One region of the Streptomyces sp. DT224 genome, then DNA from elsewhere that is predicted to be linked to it. Evidence: riboswitches for the same ligand, from Rfam matches in the RefSeq annotation. Region 1 holds a riboswitch; each other region holds the start of a gene.

Region 1 (6,771 bases):
GGACCGTGTCCACGACCTCGAACGCGAAGTTCATGTGCATCGTCTCGTCGCGGAAGACCCAGTTGGTCCCCGTGGCGAGACCGTGCAGCAGCCCGCGCGAGCGGAACCAGTACACGTACGCGAAGGCGCCGTAGAAGAAAAGCCCCTCGATGCACGCGGCGAAGCAGACCAGGTTCAGCAGGAAGCGGCGGCGGTCGGCCTTCGACTCCAGCCGGTCGATCTTCTCCACCGAGTCCATCCACCGGAAGCAGAACTGCGCCTTCTCGCGGATGGACGGGATGTTCTCCACGGCCGCGAACGCCGCCGCGCGGTCGTCCGGGTCGGGCAGGTAGGTGTCGAGCAGCGTCAGATAGAACTGGACGTGCACGGCCTCCTCGAACAGCTGCCGCGACAGATACAGCCGCGCCTCGGGGGAGTTGATGTGCTTGTACAGCGTCAGCACCAGGTTGTTGGCGACGATCGAGTCACCGGTCGCGAAGAACGCGACGAGGCGCCCGATCAGGTGCTGCTCGGCGGGCGTCATCCTGGCGAGGTCCGCCACGTCCGAGTGGAGGTCGACCTCCTCCACGTGCCAGGTGTTCTTGATCGCGTCCCGGTAGCGCTCGTAGAAGTCCGGGTAGCGCATGGGCCGCAGGGTGAGCTCGAAGCCCGGGTCCAGCAGGTTCTTCTCGGTGGGGGTGGTGCTCATTACTGGCATGCCTCGCAGGACTCGGGGTTCTCCAGGGAACAGGCGATCGCGTCCGCGTCGGGAGCCTGCGCCTGCTGTACGGGGATGGGGGCGGCGGTCGACGCGGCCCCGGACGCGGCACGGGCGATCCGGGTCGCCGGACGCGACCGCAGGTAGTACGTCGTCTTCAGGCCCTGCTTCCAGGCGTACGCGTACATCGAGGAGAGCTTGCCGATGGTCGGCGTCTCCAGGAACAGGTTGAGCGACTGGCTCTGGTCGAGGAAGGGCGTACGGGCCGCCGCCATGTCGATCAGGCCGCGCTGCGGGATCTCCCACGCCGTGCGGTACAGCGCCCGCACGTCCGCCGGGACCCAGGCGAAGCCCTGCACCGAGCCGTTCGACTCCCGCAGCGCCTCACGCGTCCGCGCGTCCCACACGCCGAGCCGCTTCAGCTCGTCCACCAGATATCCGTTGACCTGGAGGAACTCACCGCTCAGGGTCTCCCGCTTGAAGAGGTTGGAGACCTGGGGCTCGATGCACTCGTAGACCCCCGCGATCGAGGCGATCGTCGCGGTCGGGGCGATCGCCAGGAGCAGCGAGTTGCGCATCCCGGTCTTCGCGATCCGGGCCCGCAGCGCCTCCCAGCGCTCCGGCCAGTTCAGCTCCACGGCGTAGTGGTCCGGGTGCAGCACCCCGCGCGCGGCCCGGGTCTCCGACCAGGCGGGCAGCGGGCCCGACCGCTCCGCGAGGTCGCAGGACGCCTCGTAGGCGGCGAGCATGACGCGCTCGGAGATCCGGGTCGAGAGCGCCCGGGCCTCGGGCGAGTCGAAGGGCAGCCGCAGCTGGAAGAAGACGTCCTGGAGACCCATGGCGCCCAGGCCCACCGGCCGCCAGCGGGCGTTGGACCGGCCGGCCTGCTCGGTCGGGTAGAAGTTGATGTCCACGACCCGGTCGAGGAAGGTCACCGCGGTCCGCACGGTGGCGTCCAGCCGCTCCCAGTCCATCGAGGAGCCCTTGACGAACGCGCCGAGGTTGACCGAGCCGAGGTTGCAGACGGCCGTCTCGCCGTCGTCGGTGACCTCCAGGATCTCGGTGCACAGGTTCGAGGAGTGCACCACCCTGCCCGGCTCGGCGGTCTGGTTCGCCGTGCGGTTGGAGGCGTCCTTGAACGTCATCCAGCCCTGGCCGGTCTGCGCCAGGGTCCGCATCATCCGGCCGTACAGCTCGCGGGCCGGCATGGTCTTGCGGGCCAGGCCCTTCGCCTCGGCCGCCCGGTACGCGGCGTCGAACGCGTCGCCCCACAGGTCCACGAGCTCGGGCACGTCGGCCGGGGAGAACAGCGACCAGGCGGTGTCCGCGTCCACGCGGCGCATGAACTCGTCCGGGATCCAGTGCGCCAGGTTCAGGTTGTGCGTGCGCCGCTGGTCCTCGCCCGTGTTGTCGCGGAGCTCCAGGAACTCCTCGATGTCCGCGTGCCAGGTCTCCAGGTAGACCGCGGCGGCGCCCTTGCGCCGGCCGCCCTGGTTCACGGCCGCGACGGAGGCGTCGAGCGTCTTGAGGAACGGCACGATGCCGTTGGAGTGCCCGTTGGTGCCCCGGATCAGGGAGCCCCGGGCGCGGACGCGGGAGTACGAGAGGCCGATGCCGCCCGCGTGCTTCGAGAGGCGGGCCACCTGGTGGTAGCGGTCGTAGATCGAGTCCAGCTCGTCCAGCGGCGAGTCGAGCAGGTAGCAGGACGACATCTGCGGGTGGCGGGTGCCGGAGTTGAAGAGCGTCGGCGAGGACGGCAGGTAGTCCAGCCGGCTCATCAGCCCGTACAGCGCGGCGACCTCGTCCAGCGCGCGCCCGGAGGTGTCCTCGGCGAGCCCGGAGGCGACCCGGAGCATGAAGTGCTGGGGGGTCTCGATGACCTGGCGGGTGATCGGGTGGCGCAGCAGGTAGCGGCTGTGCAGGGTGCGCAGTCCGAAGTAGCCGAAGCGGTCGTCGGCCCCGTCGGCGAGGGACCGCTCGACCAGGGCGTCCAGCGCCCCCGCGTGCAGCGTCACGAACTCGGCGGTCCGGTCCGCGATCAGGCCCTCGCGGTGGCCCACGGCGACGGACGCGGAGAACGAGGTGGCGCCCTGGCCCGCGGCCTCGTCCGCGATGGTCCGGGTGAGCAGGCGGGCGGCGAGCCGGGAGTAGGCGGGGTCCTCGGCGATGAGGCCCGCCGCGGCCTCGGTGGCCAGCGAGCGCAGCTCGGCCTCGTCCGACCGGGCGTTGCGGCCGCGCAGGGCGGCGGCGGCGACGCGTCCGGGGTCGGTGTCGGGCAGATCGGCGGTGAGGTCGGTCAGGGTCCGCAGCAGTGCGGTGCCCGGTCCGTCGCTCGCGGGTCCGGTGGCTTCGGACTCGGCCGTCTTCGGCGCTGAGGCCGGATCGGCTGGCGCGATGGTCACGTGGTGCTCTCCCTCGCTCGGCTCCGGTCCGGCGGGGAGCGCGGGGGCAGCCGGGCAGGAGGGGGCCCGGGCGGGGCGGCACTCCGTGCGGCGTCCACCGGCCCATCCCACGAGGCCCGGACGTCAGGGCATCCGGTTCGGTCGAGCCGGATGCGCTGTCGGCAGGTCCTCGGACTCCACGGATGCGCGAACGCGCACCGCATACACCGTTGCGGGACAGTTCCGGATTCACACCGGATTCCCCTGCGGCGACAGCGAGCATGAGCATACATGTGGGGGCCGCCCTGCCGGACGGCCCCCACATGTTGTGTCGCGTGCGGTAAAGGTGTGCGGTCAGTGACCGCCCGGCGCCCCCGCCGTGGCCGGCGGCAGCTTCTCCTGGACACCCGGGTCGCCCACGTCCCCGGTGTAGTCGCCCGGGGAGGTCTCGTCGGTGCCTACGGGCGCCTTCACGGCGTTCAGGACGAAGGTGAGGACGACGACGACCACGACGTTCAGCACGAAGGCGGTGAGGCCGATGTAGCCGATCTCGCCGAGGCCCGGGATCTCCTTGGAGGACCCGCCGAAGTGCTTCTGCGTCGGGCTGGCGACCCCGTACGCGGCAGCCGTCCCGTAGATCATGCCGGCCGCCCAGCCGGCGATCAGCGCCCAGCGGTGGAACCACCGGGTGAACAGTCCGCCCACCAGCGCCGGCATCGTCTGGAGGATCCAGATCCCGCCCAGCAGCTGGAAGTTGATCGCGACGGTCTTGTCCATGGTGAGGACGAAGGCGAGCGCGCCGACCTTGACCAGCAGCGAGACCAGCTTGGAGACCTTGGTCTCCTGCTCGGGCGTCGCGTCCGGCTTCAGGAAGTCCTTGTAGATGTTGCGCGTGAACAGGTTCGCCGCGGCGATGGACATGATCGCGGCCGGCACCAGGGCGCCGATGCCGATCGCGGCGAACGCCACCCCCGCGAACCAGTCGGGGAACATGTTCTCGAACAGCTGCGGGATGGCGAGCTGGCCGTTGTCCACCTTCACGCCGGCGGCGATCGCCATGAAGCCGAGCAGCGCGAGCAGGCCCAGCATCAGCGAGTACAGCGGCAGGATGGTGGTGTTGCGGCGGATCACCTCACGACTGCGGCTGGAGAGCGTCGCCGTGATCGAGTGCGGGTACATGAACAGCGCGAGCGCGGACCCGAGCGCCAGCGTGGCGTAACCCCACTGGCCGGCCGCAGCGGGCGCGAGACCGCCCGCGCCCGCCTTGGTGAACTTGTCCTGGGCGGAGGCGAAGATGTCGTCGAAGCCGCCCAGCTTGATCGGGATGTAGATGATCGCCACGGCGATGACCAGGTAGATCAGCCCGTCCTTGACGAACGCGATCAGCGCGGGCGCCCGCAGTCCCGAGGAGTAGGTGTACGCGGCGAGCACCGCGAACGCGATCAGCAGCGGCAGGTCCTTGACGAACCAGTTGGTGTTCTCGCCGCCGCCGACGCCCATCACGTCCAGCACCGCCTGGATGCCGACGAGTTGGAGCGCGATGTACGGCATGGTGGCGAGGATGCCGGTGACCGCGACGGCCAGCGAAAGACCCTTCGAGCCGAACCGGCCGCGGACGAAGTCCGAGGTGGTGACGTACCCGTGCTTGTGCGAGACCGACCACAGGCGGGGCAGGAACGTGAAGATCAGCGGGTACACCAGGATGGTGTACGGCACCGCGAAGAAGCCGGACGCGCCGGCCGCGTAGATCGCCGCGGGCACGGCGACGAAGGTGTACGCGGTGTAGAGGTCGCCGCCGAGCAGGAACCAGGTGACCCAGGTGCCGAACGACCGTCCGCCCAGGCCCCATTCGTCCAGGGTGGCCTCGTTCTCGGCCCTGCGCCAGCGGGCGGCCAGGAAGCCCATGACCGTGACGGCCAGGAAGAAGAAGATGAAGACGCCGAGCGCGATGCCGTTCACACCGTCCTTCATGCGGACGCACCCCCCTTGCGGGCGCGCTGGTCACGCTGCCACAGCTTGTACGCGATCATCGTGAGCGCGGTGGAGATCAGTACCCAGAGCATCTGGTACCAGTAGAAGAACGGGATGCCGATGAAGGTCGGGTCGATCTTCGCGTACGAACTCACCCAGAGCATCGCCACGAACGGCGCGATGAGGCACAGGGCGATGACCACCCGCATCGGTGTGACGGTGGGTGGCTTTCCTTCTGGTTCTTCCGGCATGGCGGCGACTCCGTCCCCTCGCTGATCACCTGTAATGCGCAGGAAATCTAGGCGAGGGACCAGGCCACCGTCACCCCCCGTCCGCATTGCGGTCCGGCAACGGTCTTCACGGACCGGTCGGATGGCCCCAATGGCGGCAAACGTCCGAGGGCTGGTCCGGGCCGAGCCCTGCCGGGGAGCGCCGAACGGCCCCCGGAGGCGGGTCCGGGGGCCGTTCGGGGCACGTGCGTACGAGGGGTCAGTCCAGCGGCCGCTTCAGGCGGGCCACGAACTTGTAGCGGTCGCCGCGGTAGACGGAGCGCACCCACTCGACCGGCTCGCCCCGCTCGTCCAGCGAGTGCCGGGAGAGCATCAGCATCGGCAGGCCCACGTCGGTGCCGAGCAGCCCGGCCTCGCGCGGGGTGGCCAGGGAGGTCTCGATGGTCTCCTCGGCCTCGGCCAGCCGGACGTCGTACACCTCGGAGAGCGCGGTGTAGAGCGAGGTGTACTTGACCAGTGAACGGCGCAGTGCGGGAAAGCGCTTGGCGGAGAGGTGCGTGGTCTCGATGGCCATCGGCTCACCGCTCGCCAGGCGCAGGCGCTCGATGCGCAGGACCCGGCCGCCGGCGCTGATGTCGAGCAGCCCGGCGAGCGTGTCGTCGGCGGTGACGTAGCCGATGTCCAGGAGCTGCGAGGTCGGTTCGAGCCCCTGGGCGCGCATGTCCTCGGTGTACGAGGTGAGTTGCAGGGCCTGGGAGACCTTCGGCTTGGCGACGAAGGTGCCCTTGCCCTGGATGCGTTCCAGCCGGCCCTCGACGACCAGTTCCTGGAGCGCCTGGCGCACGGTGGTGCGCGAGGTGTCGAACTCGGCGGCCAGGGTCCGTTCCGGGGGCACGGGGGTGCCCGGCGGCATGGTGTCCGTCATGTCGAGGAGGTGGCGCTTCAGCCGGTAGTACTTCGGTACGCGCGCGGTGCGCGTCCCGGCGCCCGCACCCGTCTCGTTCTCCGAACTGCCCCCGTCGGCGCCCATGGCCCGCCTTCCCGACTGCTGCGTTGCTGCCGTCACCGGCTCCTCCGTCTGTCGCGGCTCACATGGTGGCACGGTCCGGTCACGGCTCGTCGCCCTCCCTCAGGTGTCGGTCGTATAACGGACGCGAGTGCACTTCTTATACACCCTTGACACCCCTAAAGGTCTAGGCCAAGCTCCCGGTACTGGTCTAAACCATTAAAGACCAGGTCCCAGCCCCAGAGGTACTCGTCGACGTTTTCGCGCGGTGGGGAGGGGGTTGCAGCATCCCTGAGGAGGGTGGCGTGAAGCGCAAGCTCATCGCGGCGATCGGCGTCGCGGGCATGTTGGTTTCCATCGCGGCGTGTGGTTCGGACGACAAGACGTCCTCGAAGGACCCGAAGGACCGCAAGGAAGACCTGACTGTCTGGCTCATGGGCGAGGCCCAGTCGACCTGGCCCGAACTGGTCAAGGACGTCAACGCCC
Region 2 (6,771 bases), on a different contig from region 1:
GTGGACCGCCTTGTCCGCCACCCGAGGACTCCGCCCGAGCGGCACGACCTGCTGCGCGCCCGCACCGTACGACGGGAATCCAGCTGAGCCGGACCGACGACCTGCGCGGCGCACCGCCCGTGCCCAGGGCCTGTCCGGCGGATCTTCGTGGGCCCACGACGCCTGGCACGCATTCTCGCCGCACGCCCGAATCATCCAAGTACATCCAGTACAAGGATGATCCGGGCGCACGCCGAGGAGTGGGGTCTCCCCTGTTCGAGCGAAGCCGAGAACGTGGGGATGCACCAGATGCCGCGTGCTGATCCGCGAAGATCCGCCGGACAGGCCCTAGCGTCTTGGCCATGAGCGATCCGCAGAGCTACGAAATCCTCATCGTCCCCGAGTTCACCGACGACAAGGCCCCCGCGACCGGAGAAGGCGCGACGGGGGCCAGCGTCAGGGGCGCCGCGGCCAAGGGCTCCGACGGCGGGGGACCGGGCGCCGCCATCCGGTCGGCCGTGGTCACCGCCACGGGTGAGACGGGCGAGACCGGCTATCCCCGGTACGCGGGGGACGGCATGGTGGCGGACATCGACCCGAGGACCAAAGCCGTCGAGGGCCTCCTCGTCGACGGGTCGGAACTCCCGTACGGGCTCTCGGCCCGGGTCGCGGAGCGCGCGGCCGACACCTGAGGCAGCCCCGCGGGGGCAGGCGGTGCTACTGCTGCTGCCCCTCCGCCTCGCCCTTCTGCTGCTCGGCCTCGACGGCCTTGCGCACCTCGTCCATGTCCAGCTTCCTGGCCTGGCCGATCACGTCCTCCAGAGCCGCCTCCGGCAGTGCGCCGGGCTGCGCGAAGACCGCCACGTTGTCCCGCACGATCATCAGCGTGGGGATCGACCGGATCTCGAAGGCCGCCGCCAGCTCCTGCTGCGCCTCCGTGTCGACCTTCGCGAAGACCAGGTCCGTGTGGCGCTCGGACGCCGCGTCGTACACCGGGGCGAACTGCCGGCACGGGCCGCACCAGGAAGCCCAGAAGTCGATCAGGACGAACTCGTTGTCGCTGACGACCTGGTCGAAGTTTTCCTTGGTGAGCTCTACGGTGCTCATGCGTTGCTCCCTCTTCCTGTGCCCGTATGAGACGTGTCCGGGTCAACGGTGCCCGATCTCGTGCTATTCCGTGCCTGCCCATGTGGCCGACGCCCACACCCCCCGCCAGAATGAGCCGCATGACACATGGAGCGGAGCCCGTCGAGTACGACGTCGTGGTCATCGGAGCAGGTCCGGTGGGTGAGAACGTGGCGGACCGGGCCCGGGCCGCCGGGCTGACCACCGCGGTGGTCGAGTCGGAGCTGATCGGCGGTGAGTGCTCCTACTGGGCGTGCATGCCGAGCAAGGCGCTCCTGCGACCCGTGGTCGCCCGCGCCGACGCCCGCCGCGTCCCCGGCCTGAGCGGCGCCGTCCAGGGACCGCTGGACGCCGCCGCCGTCCTCGCCCACCGCGACGAGTACGCCTCGCACTGGAAGGACGACGGGCAGGTCGCCTGGCTCGACGGGATCGGGGCCGACATCTTCCGCGGCCACGGCCGGCTGACCGGCGTCAAGCAGGTCACCGTCACCGCGCCCGACGGCACGGAGCACCGGCTCACCGCCCGGCACGCCGTCGCCGTCTGCACGGGCAGCAGGGCCGTGGTCCCCGGCCTGCCCGGCATCGAGGAAGCCCGCCCCTGGACCAGCCGCGAGGCGACGAGCGCCAAGGCGGTCCCCGGCCGGCTCGTCGTGGTGGGCGGGGGAGTCGTCGGCGTCGAGATGGCCACCGTGTGGAACGCGCTCGGCGCGGAGGTCACCATGCTCGTGCGCGGCCAGGGGCTGCTGCCCCGGATGGAGCCGTTCGCCGGCGAGCTGGTCGCCGAGGCGCTCACCGGGGCCGGCGCGGACATCCGTACCGGAGTCTCGGCCACCGCCGTACGCCGCCCGGACGGCGAAGGACCGGTCACCGTGGAACTCGACAACGGCGAGAGCGTCGAGGCCGACGAGGTCCTCTTCGCCACCGGTCGCGCCCCGCGCACCGACGGCCTGGGCCTGGAGACGGTCGGCCTGGAACCCGGCTCCTGGCTCACCGTCGACGACACCTGCCGGGTCGAGGGCACGGACTGGCTCTACGCGGCCGGCGACGTCAACCACCGCGCGCTCCTGACCCACCAGGGCAAGTACCAGGCACGCATCACGGGCGACGCGATCGGGGCCCGCGCGCAGGGCAGGCCACTGGACACCGCCCGCTGGGGCGCCCACGCGGCGACCGCCGACCACGGGGCTGTCCCGCAGGTCGTCTTCACCGACCCGGAGGCCGCCTCGGTGGGCCTCTCCCTGGCCGAGGCGGAACAGGCCGGCCACCGCGTCCGCGCCGTTGACTACGACCTCGCCTCCGTGGCCGGGTCGGGCCTGTACGCGGACGGCTACCGGGGCCGTGCCCGCATGGTGGTGGACCTCGACCGCGAAGTCCTGCTGGGTGTCACCTTCGTCGGCCCCGGCATCGGCGAACTGCTCCACTCGGCGACCATGGCGGTCGCGGGCGAGATCCCCGTCGACCGGTTGTGGCACGTGGTCCCCTCCTACCCGACGATCAGCGAGGTGTGGCTGAGGCTGCTGGAGACGTACCGGGGGTAGCCGGGCCCGGCGGGGCGAGCGGCCGCCCCACGCGCAGGTTCCAGCGCCCCGGCCGGCCGCTCAGCTCCGTCAGCGTGAGCGGGGCGACGTCGAGGCGCCAGAACGCCGGTGGCGGCAGCGCGAGCGCGTGGACCACGGTCGCACGCACCAAGGACGGTTCGGCGACGGCCAGCACCCGGCCGGCACCGCTCAGCGAGTCGAGCCAGGCCCCCGCCCGCGCGCACAGGCCGAGCAGCGACTCGCCGCCGTGCGGGGCGGCCGAGGGGTCGGCCAGCCAGGCGGCCACTTCCGCCGGCTCGCGCGTGCTCACCTCGTCCAGCCGGGCACCCGTCCAGCGGCCCAACTCCCAATCACGAAGCGCGGGTTCGCCCATCGAGCGCAGGCCCAGTGCCGCCGCCGTACGGGCGCACCGCTGGGACGGGCCGTGCACCGCCCGGTCCGCGTCCGGGACGTGTGGTGCGGCCAGTCGTGCCGTACGCACACCCGACACGTCGAGCGTGGCGTCACCGGCGAACCGGGCCTCACGCAACGCCGCGTTCATTGCCGGTGAGATCAGCATCACCCGTACCGTCATACCCGCCCTCAACTCCCGGAACACAGGCCCCGCGGCCCAGCACACCATGGCATCCGGGTCCCACCGGCCGCTTGCAGGGGGCATGGCGGAGCCCGGTGCCCAGGCGGTATGGTCGCGACGACATGACGAGGGTGTGACGGAAGTCCGGTGAGAATCCGGCACGGTCGCGCCACTGTGTACCCGCGCACGCGGGAAGTCAGACCCAGCACCCTCGTCTCAGGCACCACGAACGGGACGCGTGTTCCCACAGGAGGTTCTGCCATGGCACAGAGTGCTGCCCCCGCAACCGGCGCACCCGCCATCACCCCCATCTCCCTGAAGGCCATTGCTCCTTGGGCGGTCTTCTTCGGCATCCTCATGCTGGTCCTGCTCTACTTCGTCGGCGCCGAACAGGGGGCCACGGCCCTCATCTCGGGCGAAGGCGTCCACGAGTGGGTCCACGACGGCCGTCACCTGCTCGGTTTCCCCTGCCACTGACCGCCCCACCGGCTGATCCAGGGGAATCCCTCATGAACTCCATATCTGTCAGAGCCCTGTTGATCCGCGGCATGCTCGCCGGACTGGCCGCGGGGGCGCTCGCGCTGCTCGTCGCCTACTTCCTCGGCGAGTCCAGGGTCGACGCGGCCATCGCCATCGAAGAGGCCGCGCACAGCGCCCACGGCCACCACCACGGCGCCGGCGAGGAACTCGTCAGCAGGGGCGTGCAGTCCACCGCCGGCCTGGCCACCGGGGTGCTCGTCTTCGGCGTCGCGGCCGGCGGCATCGCCGCGCTCGTCTTCTGCTATGCGCTGGGCAGGATGGGCCGGTTCGGCCCCAGGGTCACGGCCGCGCTGATCTCGGGCGCCGCGCTGCTCAGCGTGTACGTCGTGCCGTTCCTGAAGTACCCGGCCAACCCGCCGGCCGTCGGCAACCCCGACACCATCGGCGAACGCACCGCGCTGTTCTTCCTGATGGTCGCCCTCAGCGTGCTGCTCGCGGTCGCCGCCGTCATCGCCGGCAGGCGGCTGGCACGCCGCCTGGGCAACTGGAACGCGACGGTCGCGGCGGCGGCCGGCTACGTCCTGCTGATCGCCCTCGCCTATGTGTTCCTGCCCTCGTTCAACGAGGTCGGCACGGACTTCCCGGCCACGCTGCTGTGGCAGTTCCGGCTGGCCACGCTCGCGGTGCAGGCCACGCTGTGGACCGCGTTCGGCCTGCTCTTCGGCCACCTCACCGAACGGCTGCTGGTGCCGAGGGCCGACGCGCTCGCGGACGGCCGGACGAACCGGACGGCCGCCGCCGTGGGCTGACGGCCGCCGTGGACGAGGCGACGGGCGGAGCCCGCCGGGTGGGTCACCGGCAGGCTCCGCCCGTCCTACGCCGCCCACTCGACCAGGTAGTACGTGAGCGAGGCGTCCTCGCCCACGAGGCGCATCCCGGCCGCCGCCATGACCCGCTGCGAGGGGATGTTGCCCGTGTCGGCGTCCCCGCGCACCCGGGCGACGCCCTGTCCCCGCGCGAACCGGAGCAGCGCCCGCAGCGCCTCGGAGGCATAGCCCCGTCCGCGCGCCGACTCCACGAGCCCGTACCCGATCGTGACGCCGCCCCGCTCGTCCGGCGCCCCGTGGAAGCCGATGCCGCCGATGACCACACCATCGGCCCGGAGCCGTATCTCGTACGAGCAGAACGGGGTGGGGTCGCCGGTGTCCGCGCAGGTCGTGAGGAAGCGCGAGGCGGCGCCCCGCTCGCCGGGGGAGGGGTAGCCGGGAGCCCAGCGCGCCCCGGCCGGCGGCGAACCCGCGGCGACGTGCTCGGCGTCGGCGGGGCTCATGGGGTGCAGGAACAGGCGCGGCGTCTCAAGGTCGTTCATGGTCCTGTGGAGTATCACGTGGCCGCCGTTCCCGGCACCTGGAATATGGCGGGTGCCGGGACGCGCTCACGCCGGCCCGAGGTCACCGGACAGCGCTGCCGCCAGCCGCAGCTGTGTGTCCGCCTCGGCCTGCCGCCCCTGGCGCTCCAGGGTCCGGCCGAGCATCAGGCGGGCGTAGTGCTCCACCGGATCGCGCTCCAGAACCGCGCGAAGCTCCGTCTCGGCCCGCCCGAGGCTCGCCGAGTGGTAGTAGGCGCGGGCCAGCAGCAGCCGGGGCGCGACCTGCTCCGGGACCTCCGCGACGAGGCCGTCCAGGATGCGTGCCGCGGTCGTGTACTCCTTCGCGTCGAAGAAGAATCCCGCGCGCTCCCAGCGCTCGGCGGCGGTTCCGAACTCGTAGTAGCTGTCGCTCATGTCGTCTCCTCGGCCGGGCGGGTGTCCGATCCGCACAACACCGATAGGTGGTTTAACATTCCACTAATCATCCGGCGTGGGTGCCACCCGCCCCCGCCCGCAGCGGAATAGGTTGAGCGCCATGAGCAATCTCGATCGCCAGGCCGTCCCCACCGTCTGCGGGGGCCGGGGTTTCGTCGTCGCGGAGCCCGTACGCGAACTGCTGGCCCCGCGCACGGTGCGGCTCGGCGAGTCCACCGAGGTCCGCAGGCTGCTGCCCAACCTGGGCCGCCGGATGGTCGGTGCCTGGGCCTTCGTGGACCACTACGGCCCCGACGACATCGCCGACGAACCCGGGATGCAGGTGCCGCCGCACCCCCACATGGGCCTCCAGACCGTCAGCTGGCTGCACGAGGGCGAGGTCCTGCACCGCGACAGCCTCGGCAGCCTCCAGACGATCCGCCCGCGCGAACTCGGCCTCATGACCTCCGGCCGCGCGATCAGCCACTCCGAGGAGAGCCCCAAGCCGCACGCCGCCCTGCTCCACGGTGCCCAGCTCTGGGTGGCGCTCCCGGACGCGCACCGCTTCGCGGATCCCCACTTCCAGCACCACAGCGACCTGCCCGCGGTCACCGCCCCCGGCCTCACGGCCACGGTGATCCTGGGCGACCTCGACGGCGCCACCTCGCCCGGCACCGCGTACACCCCGATCGTGGGCGCCGACCTCTCGCTGACCCGAGGCGCGCGGGCCCGGCTCCCCCTGGACCCCGACTTCGAGTACGCCGTGCTCTCGATGTCCGGCGAGGCCGAGGTCGACGGCGTCCCGGTCCTCCCCGGCTCCATGCTCTACCTCGGCTGCGGCCGCACCGAGCTCCCGCTCCGCGCGGAGTCCGACGCGGGCCTGATGCTCCTGGGCGGCGAACCGTTCGAGGAGGAGCTGATCATGTGGTGGAACTTCGTGGGCAGGACCCAGGACGAGATCGCCCGGGCCCGGGAGGACTGGATGGGCGGCGACCGGTTCGGGGCCGTACACGGCTACGACGGGCCGCCCATTCCGGCGCCGGCGCTGCCGGACGTGGGACTGAAGCCGCGGGGGCGGGTGCGCTGAGCTGCGATTCCTCCGAGGGCTGTCGCAGCCTTCCCGGGGCGCGTCCGCGGATCAAGGCGTACAAGCTTGCCGAGACCGCCACTCGGGGGCGTGGGACTTCCGTGAGCACCGCCGCCGTGCGCCGGCTGGCGTGGGAGGGCAATCCCTGGGCCATGGGCCCGCGACCGCAGTGGTCCGTCTCCTGGCCGCCTGGGATAGGAGATCT
Region 3 (6,771 bases), on a different contig from region 1:
GCTCGCGGTGAGCCAGACGTGGCAGAGCCATTCGAGCTGGGCGGTGCGGTCGTACGCCTCGTCGAGGGTGGCGCCGTACGTGACGGTGCCGTGGTTGGCGAGCAGGCAGCCGGTGCGGTCGCGCAGGGCGGTGAGCATGTTCGCGGCCAGTTCGGGGGTGCCGTACCGGGCGTAGGGGGCGACGCGGACCGTGCCGCCGAGCATCGCGGCGGCGTAGTGGACCGGGGGGACCTCCGTGACCAGGGTGGAGACGGCCGTGGCGTGGACCGCGTGGGTGTGCACGACGGCCTTCGCGTCAGTGTTCCGGTAGACGGCGAGGTGGAGGGGAAGTTCGCTGGTGGGAGCGAGTGTCCCGAAGGTCTGGTTGCCTTCCGGATCGACGCCGGTCAGGTCCTCGGGGCCCAGCTGGTCGTACGCCACTGCGCTGGGGGTGACCAGCACCGTGTCGCCGATCCGCAGCGAGACGTTTCCGGAGGTTCCGACGACCAGGCCCTCGGCCGCCGTGCGGCGCGCCGCGGCGACGACCGCCTCCCATCCCCGGGCGATCGCGTCGTGCTCTCGGTCACTCATACGAAGATCCTTTCCGGCCCCGCCCCGGGCGCCGCCCGGCCACCGCTCCGGGGGTCACCGCAGCGTCCTGCTCAGTTCATCTTCCGTTCACTCAAGTTGCCTACGTTCCACGTGCCAATGACGTCGAACGATTGCCTGGGTAAATGGAACACATCACGCTGCTGCTCGCGATAGTGATCGTGACAGCTCTAGTGTTCGATTTCACGAACGGTTTCCACGACACCGCCAACGCGATGGCCACGACCATCTCGACCGGCGCACTCAAACCCAAGACGGCGGTCGCGATGTCCGCCGTTCTGAATCTGGTCGGCGCGTTCCTGTCCGTGGAGGTCGCCAAGACGATCTCCGGCGGGATCGTCAACGAGGACGGCCTCAGAACCGAGGTCATCTTCGCGGCGCTCGTCGGCGCCATCCTGTGGAATCTTCTGACCTGGCTGGTCGGGCTCCCGTCCAGCTCCTCCCACGCACTGTTCGGCGGCCTCATCGGCGCCGCGGTGATGTCCGCCGGCTGGTCGTCGGTCAACGGGGGCACCGTCGTCACCAAGGTGCTGCTGCCCGCCGTCGCCGCCCCGATCGTGGCCGGCGTGGCCGCGCTCCTGGCCACCCGGCTCACGTACCGGATCGGCGGGAAGATCCGGAACGACGCCCAGGAGAAGGCCACCGCCAAGGGCTACCGGGCCGGCCAGATCGCCTCGGCCGGGCTCGTCTCGCTCGCCCACGGCACCAACGACGCGCAGAAGACCATGGGCATCATCACTCTCGCCCTGGTCACCGGCGGCGTCCTCTCCCCCGGCTCCAACCCGCCGGTCTGGGTCATCGTCAGCGCCGGCCTGGCCATCGCGCTCGGCACGTACCTCGGCGGCTGGCGCATCATCCGCACCATGGGCAGCGGCCTGACCGAACTGAAGCCCCCGCAGGGCTTCGCCGCCCAGACCAGCGCGGCCACCGTCATCCTGGCCTCCTCGCACCTCGGCTTCTCCCTCTCCACCACGCAGTCCTGCTCCGGGGCCGTGATGGGCGCGGGCCTCGGCCGGGCCGGGGGTGTGGTCCGCTGGTCCACCGCCACCCGGATGTTCGTCGCCTGGGGCCTGACCCTGCCGGCGGCCGGTCTGGTCGGCGCGGGTGCGGAGTTCCTGACGAAGCAGGGCACCTGGGGCGTCGTGGTCGTCGCGGCCCTCCTGGTCGCCGGTTCCGGGGCGATCTGGGTGCTCTCGCGCCGCACGCCCGTCGGCCACGGCGATGTCGCGCCCGGCACCGAGGACGCCGCCCCGGCCGAGCCCGCGGGTGTCGTCACCCAGGCCATCGCGGCCGTGAGCCCGCCGCCCACCGCGGCCCAGGCGCACGACCTCGCCGCCACCATTCCGGCGCCCGCCGGTCCCGTCGCCGCCGATCCGGCCCGACCCGCCACGGTCTGACAGACCCCGGTACTCCGGTAAGGACACCCCGTATGAACATCGACTGGGCAGCTCTGGGCACCGTCTTCGGCGTCTCCCTCGTCACCACCGTCGCCCTGGTGGGCCTCTTCACGCTCGGCATCGTCGGCCTCTCCAAGCAGCCGGAGCCGGCTGCCGGGGGCGGTCCGGCGGGCTCCTCGCTCCTGCTGGCGCGCGCCGGGGCGTACGTCTGCTTCGGGCTGTGCGCGGCGGCGGTCGCGTACGGGATCTATCTGATCGTCGCCTGACGCACCGCCTCCCCCGGGCCGGACGCACCTCGTGCGCGTCCGGCCCGATGTGCGTCCGCCCCCACCGTGCCGCCGCAGGTCAACGGCGAGTTGACGGGCGTTCGCGGGGCGTGGTGGACTGCCGGAGCCATTACGGCGACAGCAGAGGAAGCCGGTGCGAATCCGGCGCGGTCCCGCCACTGTCACCGGGGAGCGGTCCCCCACCGCACGTCACGGCCCGCGCGAGCGGGCTGGAAGACCGGGGTCCCGCCGATCCGGAAGCCAGGAGACTCTCGTCGCCGTCACGTCGAACCAGGGCGCGGACCCTGAGTGAGGACATACCGCCATGCCCGGCTGCCGTGCGACCTTCTCCCCACGCCCTCTGTCGGCAGCCTCGGGTGCGGTCGGCTGAACCGTGCGTGCCGATCGCATCTACGCGTACGGCGCCACCGCCGGCCTGATCGCCGACCTGCTGCTCGGTGACCCCCGCAGGGGGCACCCGGTCGCCGCCTTCGGGCGGGCCGCCGCGGCCGTCGAGGACCGGCTCTGGCGCGACCATCGCGGCCGGGGCGCCCTGCACACCCTGATCTGCGCGGGGGGCGCCGCCGGGAGCGCCGCGCTCGCCGCCCGCGCCCTGCGCCGCCGTCCCGTCGCCTCCGTGGCCCTGACCGCCGCCGCCACCTGGTTCGTCGTCGGCGGTACGTCGCTGGGGCGCGAGGCCCGGGCCATCGGCGGGGCGCTCGCCGCCGGCGACATCGAGTCGGCCCGGGAGCGGCTGCCCCACCTGTGCGGGCGCGACCCACAGGCGCTGGACGGCCCCGGGATCGCGCGTGCCGTGGTGGAGTCCGTCGCCGAGAACACCTCGGACGCCGTGGTCGGCGCCCTCGTCTGGGGCGCCCTCGCCGGGGTCCCCGGGCTCGTCGGCTTCCGCGCCGCCAACACGCTCGACGCGATGGTCGGCCACAAGTCGCCCCGTTACCTGCGGTACGGCTGGGCATCCGCCCGGCTGGACGACCTCGCCGGCTGGCCCGGAGCCCGGCTCACCGCCCTGCTCGCCGTGGCCTCCGGCGGCCGCCCCCGGGAGGCGGTACGGGCCTGGCGGGCCGATGCCGCGAAGCACCCGAGTCCCAATGCGGGGCCCGTGGAGGCGGCGTTCGCCGGGGCGCTCGGCGTACGGCTGGGCGGGACCCTCGCGTACGGGGGGCGCGTCGAGCACCGGCCCGTGCTCAACGGGGAGGCGGGCCGTGCCGTGGAGACCGGGGACATCGAGCGCGCCGTGCGGCTCTCGCGCCGGGTGGGCGTGCTCGCCCTCGGCGTCGGCGTGGCCGCCCGGCTGGGCGCGGGGGCGGTCGCGCGCCGGATCGCGGGACGGACCGGGAGACCTCAAGGACGGAGAACGATATGAGCGGCGGACTGCTGGTCGCCGGAACCACGTCGGACGCGGGCAAGAGCGTCGTCACGGCGGGCATCTGCCGCTGGCTGGTGCGCCGGGGGGTGAAGGTCGCCCCGTTCAAGGCGCAGAACATGTCACTGAACTCCTTCGTCACCCGCGAGGGCGCCGAGATCGGCCGGGCCCAGGCGATGCAGGCCCAGGCCGCCCGCGTCGAACCGACCGCCCTGATGAACCCGGTGCTGCTCAAGCCCGGCGGCGACCGCTCCAGCCAGGTCGTCCTGATGGGGCGGCCGGTCGGCGAGATGAGCGCCCGCGGCTACCACGGCGGACGGCAGGAACAGCTGCTGTCCACCGTCACGGACTGCCTGGAGCAGCTGCGGAGCACGTACGACGCGGTGATCTGCGAGGGCGCCGGCTCACCCGCCGAGATCAACCTGCGGCGTACGGACATCGTGAACATGGGCATCGCCCGGGCCGCGCGCTTTCCGGTCGTGGTGGTCGGGGACATCGACCGGGGCGGGGTCTTCGCCTCCTTCTTCGGCACGACCGCGCTGCTCGCGCCCGAGGACCAGGAGCTGATCGCGGGGTATCTGGTCAACAAGTTCCGGGGCGACGTCTCGCTGCTGGAACCGGGCCTGGACATGCTGCGCGACCTGACGGGCCGTCCCGCATACGGGGTGCTGCCCTTCGCTCACGGGCTCGGCATCGACGAGGAGGACGGCCTGCGGGTGTCGCTGCGCGGCACCGTACGCGAGTCGGCGGTCGCCCCGCCGCACGGCGAGGACGTCCTGCGCGTCGCCGTGTGCGCCATCCCGCTGATGTCGAACTTCACGGACGTGGACGCGCTGGCCGCCGAACCGGGCGTCGTCGTGCGGTTCGTGGACCGGGCCGAGGAGCTGGCCGACGCCGACCTCGTCATCGTGCCGGGCACCCGGGGCACCGTGAAGGCGCTCGCCTGGCTGCGCGAACGCGGGCTCGCCGACGCGCTGCGGCGGCGCGCCGCCGAGGGCCGGCCGGTGCTCGGCATCTGCGGCGGCTACCAGATCCTCGGGGAGCACATCGAGGACGAGGTCGAGTCGCGCGCCGGGCGGGTCGACGCGCTCGGCCTGCTGCCCGTGCGCGTCCGCTTCGACCGCGAGAAGACCCTCGCCCGGCCGTCCGGCCAGGCGCTCGGCGCGCCCGTCGAGGGGTACGAGATCCATCACGGCGTCGCCGAAGTGGGCGGCGGGGAGCCGTTCCTGACGGACGGCCGGGGCACCCCGCTGGACGGCTGCCGGTCCGGTGCCGTCTGGGGCACCCACTGGCACGGTTCGCTGGAGAGCGACGCCTTCCGCCGCCTCTTCCTGGCCGAGGTCGCCCGGCTCACCGGCCGCCGCTTCGTGCCCGCGCCCGACACCTGCTTCGCCGGCCTGCGCGAGGAACAGCTCGACCGCCTCGGCGACCTGATCGAGGAACACGCGGACACCGACGCGCTGTGGCGGCTCATCGAGTCGGGCGCGCCGTCCGGTCTGCCGTTCATCCCGCCGGGAGCGCCCGCCACCCCCGTCAAGGAGGCCCTGTGAGTACGCCTTACCCCTTCACCGCCATCGTCGGCCAGGACGACCTGCGGCTCGGGCTGCTGCTCAACGCGGTCAGCCCGGCCGTGGGCGGGGTCCTGGTCCGCGGCGAGAAGGGCACCGCCAAGTCGACCGCCGTACGCGCGCTGGCCGCGCTGATGCCGGAGGTCCCCGTCGTGCCGGGGTGCCGCTTCTCGTGCGACCCCGCCGCGCCCGATCCGGCGTGTCCGGACGGCCCGCACGAGGACGTCTCCGGCGTGTCGCGGGCGGCGCGGACCGTGGAGCTGCCGGTCGGCGCCTCCGAGGACCGGCTCGTCGGGGCGCTCGACATCGAACGGGCCCTCGCGGAGGGCGTCAAAGCCTTCGAACCGGGGCTGCTCGCGGACGCGCACCGCGGAATCCTGTACGTGGACGAGGTCAACCTCCTCCACGACCATCTGGTCGACCTCTTGCTGGACGCCGCGGCCATGGGGGCCTCGTACGTGGAGCGCGAGGGCGTCTCCGTACGGCACGCGGCGCGGTTCCTGCTCGTCGGGACGATGAACCCGGAAGAGGGCGAGCTGCGCCCCCAACTGCTCGACCGGTTCGGGCTGACCGTCGAGGTCGCGGCGTCCCGGGAGACGGACCAGCGGGTGGAGGTGGTGCGGCGGCGGCTCGCCTACGAGGACGACCCGGCGGCCTTCGCGGCGCGCTGGGCCGGCGAGGAAGCGGAGTTGCGGGACCGGATCACGGCCGCGCGGGCGCTGTTGCCCGACGTGGTGCTCGGCGACAAGGCGTTGCGGCAGATCGCGGCGACCTGCGCGGCCTTCGAGGTCGACGGGATGCGCGCGGACATCGTCATGGCCAGGACCGCGACCGCGCTGGCCGCGTGGGCGGGGCGCACCGACGTAGGTGCCGAGGACGTCCGGCAGGCGGCGCTGCTCGCGCTCCCCCACCGGCGCAGGCGGAATCCCTTCGACGCGCCGGGCCTCGACGAGGACAAACTGGACGACACGCTGGAGCAGAACGGCGGCGGGGACGACGAGCCGGAGCCGGACGGGCCTGGTGGCGGCGGGGGCGGCGGGGGCCTTCCGCCCCAGGGGGACGGGCCCGACACGCCGCCCGCGCCCGCCGACGGGGCGGACGACACGCCCGGGGTCCCCTTGCCCGGGCAGGGCGGCGAGCAGCAGCCCGTACGGGCCGGTGAGCCGTTCCGTACGAAGATGCTGAGCGTGCCCGGTCTCGGCGAGGGCGCGGCGGGGCGGCGGTCCCGGGCGCGCACCGAGCACGGGCGGACGACGGGCGCGCGGCGGCCCGAGGGCGCGCTGACGAAGCTGCATCTGGCGGCGACGGTCCTGGCCGCCGCCCCGCACCAGCGGGCACGGGGCCGGTCCGGCCGGGGGCTCGTGGTGCGGCGGGACGACCTGCGGCAGGCGACGCGGGAGGGGCGCGAGGGCAACCTCGTGCTGTTCGTCGTGGACGCCTCCGGGTCGATGGCCGCCCGGCAGCGCATGGGCGCCGTGAAGGGCGCGGTGCTGTCCCTGCTGATGGACGCCTACCAGCGGCGCGACAAGGTCGGTCTCGTCACCTTCCGGGGCCGGGGCGCGGAGGTG
Region 4 (6,771 bases), on a different contig from region 1:
GGGGGCCCGCCCGCGACCGCCCGTCCGCCGCTGAGCACCACGATCCGGTCGCAGAACATGGCGGCCAGGTTGAGGTCGTGCAGGGCGACGACGGCGGTCAGCGGGAGCGAGGCGACCAGGGAGAGCAGTTCCAGCTGGTGCTGGATGTCCAGGTGGTTGGTCGGTTCGTCCAGCAGGAGTTCACGCGGTCGCTGGGCGAGCGCGCGGGCGATCTGGACGCGCTGGCGCTCCCCGCCGGAGAGCGTGTGCCAGGACTGATCGCGCCGGCCGGTGAGCCCGGTGCGTTCCAGGGCCTCGTCCACCGCCGCCGCGTCCGCGTCCGTCGGCGCCGACCAGGCACGCCGGTGCGGGATGCGGCCCAGGCGTACGACGTCCAGGACGCTCAGCTCGTCCTGGGTGACGGCGTGCTGGTCGACGACCGCGACGCGCCGGGCCACGGCGCGGCGGCCGACGGCCGTGAGGGGGTCGCCGTCCAGCGTGACGACGCCCGCGTGCGGGGCGAGGACCCCGGCGAGGATGCGCAGCAGCGTGGACTTGCCGGAGCCGTTGGGGCCGATCAGGCCCACCGTCGTGCCCGGTTCCGGGGCCAGCGTCACACCGTCCAGCAGGACGCGGCCGCCCGCCTCGCGGCTGACTCCTGCGGCCCGCAGGCCCTCCGCGGCCGTCCCGGTCACGCGGGCCGCCCGGTGCGGTAGAGGACGGCGACGAAGGCGGGCACGCCGATGAGGGCGGTGACGACGCCCACCGGGACCTCCTGCGGGTCGAGGACGGTCCGGGCGAGCGTGTCGACCCAGACCAGGAAGACGGCTCCGGCGAGCGCGGTGACCGGCAGCAGCCTGCGGTGGCCCGAGCCGGTGAGGGCGCGGGCGGCGTGCGGCAAGACCAGCCCGACGAATCCGATGGCCCCGGCCGAGCTGACGAGCGCGGCGGTCAGCAGCGCGGTCGTGCAGAGCAGGACGGTGCGGACGCGTGCGACGTTCACCCCGAGGGCGGCGGCCGCGTCCTGCCCGAAGGCGAAGGCGTCGAGCGTACGGGCGTGGCCCAGGCAGACCAGCAGGCTGCCGGCGAGAACGGCGGAGCAGATCCACACATCGGTCCAGCCCACCCCGCCGAGCGAGCCGAGCAGCCAGAACAGCACGCCCCGGGTCTGCTCGGCGTCGGCGGCCGTCATGACGACGAACGAGGTCAGTGCCGAGAACAGCTGCATCGCGGCGACCCCGGCCAGCACGACCCGGTCGGTGGAGCCGCCCAGGGTATGGCTGAGCAGCATCACCAGCGCGAACGAGCAGAGCGCCCCGATGAACGCCCCGGCCGGCAGCGACACCGCGCCCCCGCCGGCACCGAGCACGACGACCAGGACCGCTCCCGTGGACGCGCCGGAGGAGACGCCGAGGACGAACGGGTCGGCGAGCGGGTTGCGCAGCAGGGACTGCATGACGGTCCCGCAGACCGCGAGACCCGCCCCGCAGACGGCGGCGAGCAGGGTGCGCGGCATACGCAGGTTCCAGATGATGCCGTCGCGGATCGGACTGAGCCGGGCCTCGCCGATGCCGAGGTGCGCGGCGACGGCGGACCAGACGTCCACGACGGAGATCCGGGCCGGCCCGATGGTGACGGCGACCGCGACGGACAGCGCGAGCAGCAGAACGCCGCCGGTCCACAGGAGGCCGCCGCGCAGGCGGCGGGGGCGGACGGACCCGGTGGTCTCCGTCGCCTTCTCGCGCGGTGCGGTGAGCCGGTCGGTGGCCGTCACCCCGCGAGCCCGGACGCCCGCAGCCCGGCGGCCACCAGCTCCACGCCCTCGACCGTGCGGATGGTCGGGTTCATGGCCTGGCCGCTGAGCAGGACGTAGCGCTTGTGGCGTACGGCGTCCATCTTCTTCGTGACGGGGTTGGACTCCAGGAAGGCGATCTTCCCGGCGGCGCTCTCCGCGGTCTGCGACGTGCGGGTGAGGTCGCCGATGACCAGCACGTCCGGGTCGCGGTCGGCGACGGTCTCCCAGTTGATCTGCGGCCATTCCTCGTGCGTGTCGTCGAAGACGTTCTTCAGGCCGAGCTCCCGGGTGATGATGCCCGGCGCCCCGCAGCAGCCCGCCAGATAGGGGGACTCGGAGTTGGCGAACCAGTACAGGACGGAGGTACCGGATCCGTCGACGCCGTCGGCGGCCTCGCGGATCCGGGCGCGGAGCCGCGCGACCAGCTTCTCGCCACGCTCGGGCACGCCGAACACCCGGGCCAGGTCGCGTACTTCGCCGTAGACGCTGTCCATGGTGAGGGCGCCGGTGCGGACGCCGTCGCCGTCCTTGGTGTTGTCCTTGGCCGTGCAGTCGGCGGGCGCGACGTAGGTGGGGACGCCCAGCTCCTCGAACTGTTCGCGCGGGGCGACGCCGCCCTTGGCGAGGGTCGACTCGAAGTCGGCGGCGACGAAGTCGGGCTCCTGGTCGAGGACCTTCTCGGAGGAGGGCCGGTTGTCGGTGAGCCGCTGCACGCCCGTGTTGGCCTTCTCCAGGCCCTTCATCACCGGGTCGGTCCAGGTGGCGGTGGCGGCGATCCGGTCGGCGAGGCCGAGCGAGAGCAGGATCTCCGTCGTGCCCTGGTCGACGGAGACCGCGCGGCGCGGCGCGGCCCGCACGGTGACGGTGCGCCCGCAGTTCTTGAGGGTGACCGGATAGCCGTCCGCCGTGCCCTTGCCTCCGGCCGCTTCGGGCGGGCTTCCCCCGCAGGCCGTCAGCAGCAGGAGCGCGGCGGTGAGCAGGGCGGCGGAACGGGCGGGGCCGGATATCGGCGGCACGGGGTACCTCGGCGTCTCTGGGCCCATGCGCGGGACCCGCTGTACGGTGTCCGCCGCCCGGTCCCGGACGGCGGTCGCCAGCAGGTCTTCGGACTCGGGTTCGCTCGGACGGGACGCCTTCCCGGGAGACGGTGGTCTTCCAGTGGCCGTGGCCCCGCCCGTCCCCCTCACCGCTGCGCGTCAGTTCCGGATTCGCACCGGATTCCCTGACCCCTACGTGGAGTTCGACTGGCTCCGGGGACGCTACCACGGGCGTCCCACGCGGTTCAGCGCCGCCCCCGGGGGCTCAGGGGCGTTGCAGGGCCACCACCGCGTTGTGCCCGCCGAAGCCGAAGGAGTGGCTGACGGCCCGGTGGACGGGCCGCACCAGCGGCACCTTGGTGACGCAGTCGATGTCGAACCCGGGCGCGGGGGCGTCCAGGTTCGCGACCGGCGGAACGACCCCGCGCTGGAGGGTGAGGATCGTCAGCCCCGCCTCGATCGCCCCGGCCGCGCCCATGCAGTGCCCGAGCACCCCCTTGGGGGCGGTGACGGGCGGCCGGTGCGGGTACATCCGGCTGATCAGCGCGGCCTCGGCGGCGTCATTGCGCACGGTCGCGGTGCCGTGCGCGTTGACGTGCTCCACCTCCTCCGCCCGCCAGCCCGCGTTCCGCAGCGCGGCCTCGACGGCGGCCCGGGCGACCCGCCCGTCGGGGTGCGGGCTGGTGGGGTGGTGGGCGTCCGTGGTGGCTCCGGTGCCGGCGAGCAGGGCCCGGGGTTCGACGCCTCTGGCCTCCGCGTCGGCGGCGCGTTCCAGCACCATGACGGCGGCACCCTCGCCCATGACGAGTCCGGCGCGGTCGGCGGCGAAGGGCCGGCTGAGCCGGGACAGGTCGCCGTCCGCGCGGGCGGCCGCTCCTGAGCGGGCGAAGCCGGTCATGGCGACCGGGAAGACGGTCGACTCGGTCGCCCCCGCGACGGCCACGTCGCACTGCCCGGTCACCAGCAGGTCGCGGGCGACGGACAGTGCGGTGACGCCCGACGAACAGGCGGTGCAGGGGGCCATGCTGGGGCCGGTGGCCCGCATCTCGATCGCGATCTCGGCGGCGGGCATGTTGGGGATGGTCAGCAGGACACCGGCCGGCGAGATCGCCTCCGGCCCCCTCCGCTCGAGGACCAGCGCCTGGTCGGTGAGGTGCGCGGAGCCGCCGCTGCTGGTGCCGACGACGACCGCGACCCGGCTGCCGTCCCAGCCGGACGGGTCGAGCCCGGCGTCGGCGACGGCCTCCCGTGCGGCCAGGACCGCGAACTTGACGTACCGGCCCATCCGGAAGGCCGTACGGCGGCCGATCTCGGCGTCCAGGTCGATGCCGTCGACCATGCAGGCGAAGTCGATCGCGCACCCGGCGAGCGCGGGGACGGTGCGGGCCGGGCTCACCGCGGCGCACACCCCGTCCCAGGTGGATTCCGTGTCGTTGCCGACCGGGGTGATCATGCCGAGACCCGTGACGGCGATGGCCGGTGTCCTCATCGGGCGACGCCCGCCGCCGTGTCGAGGTGCTCCGTGAGCTCGGCGAGGGTGGTCCCCCGGGTCAGGATGCCGGTGTCCAGCTCGACCCCGGTGGTCTCCCGGAGGACGACGGCGAACTCGGCGGCCGCCAGGGAGTCCATGTCCAGGCTGTCCATCGTGGAGTCCGGAAGGATCTCGGCCACGGGCACCCTGAAGGTACGGCTGAGTACGTCGGTGATGCGGGGGTGGATCGTGCTCATGGTTCTTCCTTTCCTCGTGCTCACCCGCGTGGGGTGTCCGGCGCCGGCGCGCACGGCCCCGACGCCGGAACAACTGAACAGCGCCGCTCCGGTTACGCCTTGCGGCGAACCGATTCGCCTACGCCCGGCCGGGACGCCCCGGTCCACCGCGCGAACAGGGCGACGGTCGTCCAGTAGGCGAGGAGGACGGCCCCCGCCCCGAGCCCCTGCAGGGCGCGTTCCGCACGGCACGCCCGTGTGCCCCTCATCGCCTCGCCTCCGCGTGCCAGTGGGCCTCCGGATCGTCGTACGCGTCGGCGTAACCGGCGCCCGTGATCGGCCAGTCGGCCAGCATCTCGTCGGGGAAGGCGAAGGAGTCGGCGAGTTCCGGAAGGTGGGGGGCCACCGCGTCGATGAGCCGTTCGATGTGGTCCGTCAGCGCCTCGGCCTGACCGGTGCTCAGATACCCGGCCGCGAGGAGGTCCCCGCTGTCGCGCGCCACCCGGCGCAGGGCGAAGAGCCGGGCCAGCTCGCCGAGCCGGTCCCGGTCCGCCCCGGGGGGCAGCGCCTCGACCGCCTCCGCGTACGCCTCGGCCGCCTGCCGGCAGGCGTGCGCCTCGACCCCGCGCAGCGCGGGCCCCGCCGCGGCGTTCCACCGGCCCAGCGGGTCGCCGTGCGCCGTCCGGGCCGCCCGGGCCCCGGCGCGCGCGAACCACAGCTCCTCGGCGCGGCCCAGGAGCCGGACCAGGAACCGGAGGTCGGTGAGGTCGCCGTGCGCCGGGGCGGCCGGCTCGTACGGCGTGCGGTCGGCGAGCAGGGCGGCGGCGGCCCTGGCGTGGACGGCGAGGTTGTCGCCCTCGGCGGTGATGGCGCCCTCGACTCCGGTGACGAGCGCGGCCATCCCGTTGTTCTCCAGGAGGCCCTGGGCGCCGCAGCGCTCCCGGGACTCCACGATCACGTCCCTGGCCTGCCAGGTGATCCAGCCCTTGGCGATGTCCACCAGCCGCTCGGCCGCCTCCCGCCCGGCCTCCGGCCCCGCCGCGGCCGCCTCCCAGCGGTCCAGGACACGGCGGTGCAGCAGGCTCATGGCGAAGACCGTGGCCATGGCCTCGGCGAGCGGCCCGTGATGGGTGCGGTACGCGAGCACCGGCAGCCGAGCCCCGCGCCCCGCGGAGACGTGGCGGTGGCCGCCGTACCGCACCGCGACGGCCAGCGTGGCGCGCGCCGAGCCGACGGCGCTGGCGCTCATGGAGATCCTGCCGGTGACGACGCGGGCGATGGAGGCGAGGAAGCGGCGTCTGCGGCCCTCGACGGCACTGCGGAAAACCCCGTCGCCGTCGATCCGCCCCTGCGGGCCCGTCAGCAGCGCCTCGCGCCCCACGAAGACGTGGTCGAACGAGGTCAGGCTGTGGTCGACGGGGCTGCCCATGCGCGCCGGGAGCCTGCGCACCCGTACGCCGGGCAGCGGTCCGTCGGCGCCGGTGAGCGGCACCAGCAGCAGGAACACTCCCCGGTCGGCCCCGCCGGCCAGCAGCCGCGCGGCGACGAGCCCCGACTTGGGGCCGCCGGGCCGCCCGGTGTTGGGCATGAACTTCTGCGCCCCGCAGTGCGGGGTGTGCAGCACGAACCCGTCGCGTTCGGCATCGTAGACGGCGGTCGTCTCGACGGCGGCGGCGTCGTTGCCGTGTGCCACCTCCGTACACAGGAAGGTTCCGGTACGCCGCAGCGTCAGGAAGTCCGACAGGTCGCGGGGGCTGTCGGCGATGTGGTCGAGGAGGCTGCCGAGGAAGAGGTTGTAGTGGATGCCCGCGATGGTGGCGAGCGCCGGGTCGATGGGGGCCAGCCACTCGTGCAGGGCCGCCAGCGCCCGGAAGTCGGAGGCCGGGCGGGCGGCACTGTCCAGGGCGTCGTTGAGGGTGCGCAGTCGGGCGTACGCGCGGGCGAGCCGTTCGTCCGGGGTGCCGCCGGCCTCCGGCCCGGGGGGCAGCCGGAACGGGTCGGTGGCGACGAGCCGCCGCCAGAAGCCGTGCTCGCGGCGGGCGTCGGCGCCGAGGAGTACGGAGGTGAGCGGGCGTACGAGGGGATCGGCCTCGGTGAGCGTGGTGGTCATACAAGGCTGAACGACCGGCGTACGGTCAGGACACCGGGCTCGTGCAGATGTTCACCGTCCGGAGGGGCGAGCCCGTTCGAAGCAGAGGGCGACGTTGTGGCCGCCGAAGCCGAAGGAGTGGCTGACGGCCCGCTCGACGCGCA

What was found. A riboswitch is a leader RNA that binds a small molecule or an ion and turns the genes downstream of it on or off. The one in region 1 is predicted to bind cobalamin.
Region 2: it holds a riboswitch for cobalamin, as region 1 does, so the genes downstream of both, ACLQ2N_RS29010 (CbtB domain-containing protein) here and ACLQ2N_RS00825 (ribonucleoside-diphosphate reductase subunit alpha) in region 1, are expected to answer to the same signal.
Region 3: it holds a riboswitch for cobalamin, as region 1 does, so the genes downstream of both, ACLQ2N_RS18510 (cobalamin biosynthesis protein) here and ACLQ2N_RS00825 (ribonucleoside-diphosphate reductase subunit alpha) in region 1, are expected to answer to the same signal.
Region 4: it holds a riboswitch for cobalamin, as region 1 does, so the genes downstream of both, ACLQ2N_RS11675 (ABC transporter substrate-binding protein) here and ACLQ2N_RS00825 (ribonucleoside-diphosphate reductase subunit alpha) in region 1, are expected to answer to the same signal.

Annotation. Positions count from the first base shown of each region.
Region 1 covers NZ_JBNCLI010000001.1:175,297-182,067, forward strand. The annotation lists gene ACLQ2N_RS00820 (ribonucleotide-diphosphate reductase subunit beta) at 1-688, opposite strand, end outside; gene ACLQ2N_RS00825 (ribonucleoside-diphosphate reductase subunit alpha) at 688-3,099, opposite strand; cobalamin riboswitch at 3,243-3,367, opposite strand; gene mctP (monocarboxylate uptake permease MctP) at 3,433-5,049, opposite strand; gene ACLQ2N_RS00835 (DUF3311 domain-containing protein) at 5,046-5,300, opposite strand; gene ACLQ2N_RS00840 (GntR family transcriptional regulator) at 5,539-6,309, opposite strand; gene ACLQ2N_RS00845 (extracellular solute-binding protein) at 6,591-6,771, shown strand, end outside.
Region 2 covers NZ_JBNCLI010000012.1:213,032-219,802, forward strand. The annotation lists gene ACLQ2N_RS28985 (LacI family DNA-binding transcriptional regulator) at 1-87, shown strand, start outside; gene ACLQ2N_RS28990 (hypothetical protein) at 342-671, shown strand; gene trxA (thioredoxin) at 697-1,086, opposite strand; gene ACLQ2N_RS29000 (dihydrolipoyl dehydrogenase family protein) at 1,206-2,642, shown strand; gene ACLQ2N_RS29005 (histidine phosphatase family protein) at 2,599-3,216, opposite strand; adenosylcobalamin (AdoCbl) riboswitch at 3,341-3,432, shown strand; gene ACLQ2N_RS29010 (CbtB domain-containing protein) at 3,478-3,693, shown strand; gene ACLQ2N_RS29015 (CbtA family protein) at 3,726-4,505, shown strand; gene ACLQ2N_RS29020 (GNAT family N-acetyltransferase) at 4,571-5,065, opposite strand; gene ACLQ2N_RS29025 (tetratricopeptide repeat protein) at 5,132-5,479, opposite strand; gene ACLQ2N_RS29030 (pirin family protein) at 5,601-6,566, shown strand.
Region 3 covers NZ_JBNCLI010000007.1:48,957-55,727, forward strand. The annotation lists gene ACLQ2N_RS18495 (class II aldolase/adducin family protein) at 1-570, opposite strand, end outside; gene ACLQ2N_RS18500 (inorganic phosphate transporter) at 714-1,985, shown strand; gene ACLQ2N_RS18505 (hypothetical protein) at 2,018-2,251, shown strand; cobalamin riboswitch at 2,397-2,522, shown strand; gene ACLQ2N_RS18510 (cobalamin biosynthesis protein) at 2,646-3,635, shown strand; gene ACLQ2N_RS18515 (cobyric acid synthase) at 3,632-5,185, shown strand; gene ACLQ2N_RS18520 (putative cobaltochelatase) at 5,182-6,771, shown strand, end outside.
Region 4 covers NZ_JBNCLI010000004.1:298,987-305,757, reverse strand. The annotation lists gene ACLQ2N_RS11685 (ABC transporter ATP-binding protein) at 1-674, opposite strand, end outside; gene ACLQ2N_RS11680 (FecCD family ABC transporter permease) at 671-1,753, opposite strand; gene ACLQ2N_RS11675 (ABC transporter substrate-binding protein) at 1,750-2,790, opposite strand; cobalamin riboswitch at 2,867-3,023, opposite strand; gene ACLQ2N_RS11670 (beta-ketoacyl-[acyl-carrier-protein] synthase family protein) at 3,077-4,300, opposite strand; gene ACLQ2N_RS11665 (acyl carrier protein) at 4,297-4,539, opposite strand; gene ACLQ2N_RS11660 (acyl-CoA dehydrogenase) at 4,784-6,628, opposite strand; gene ACLQ2N_RS11655 (beta-ketoacyl-[acyl-carrier-protein] synthase family protein) at 6,680-6,771, opposite strand, start outside.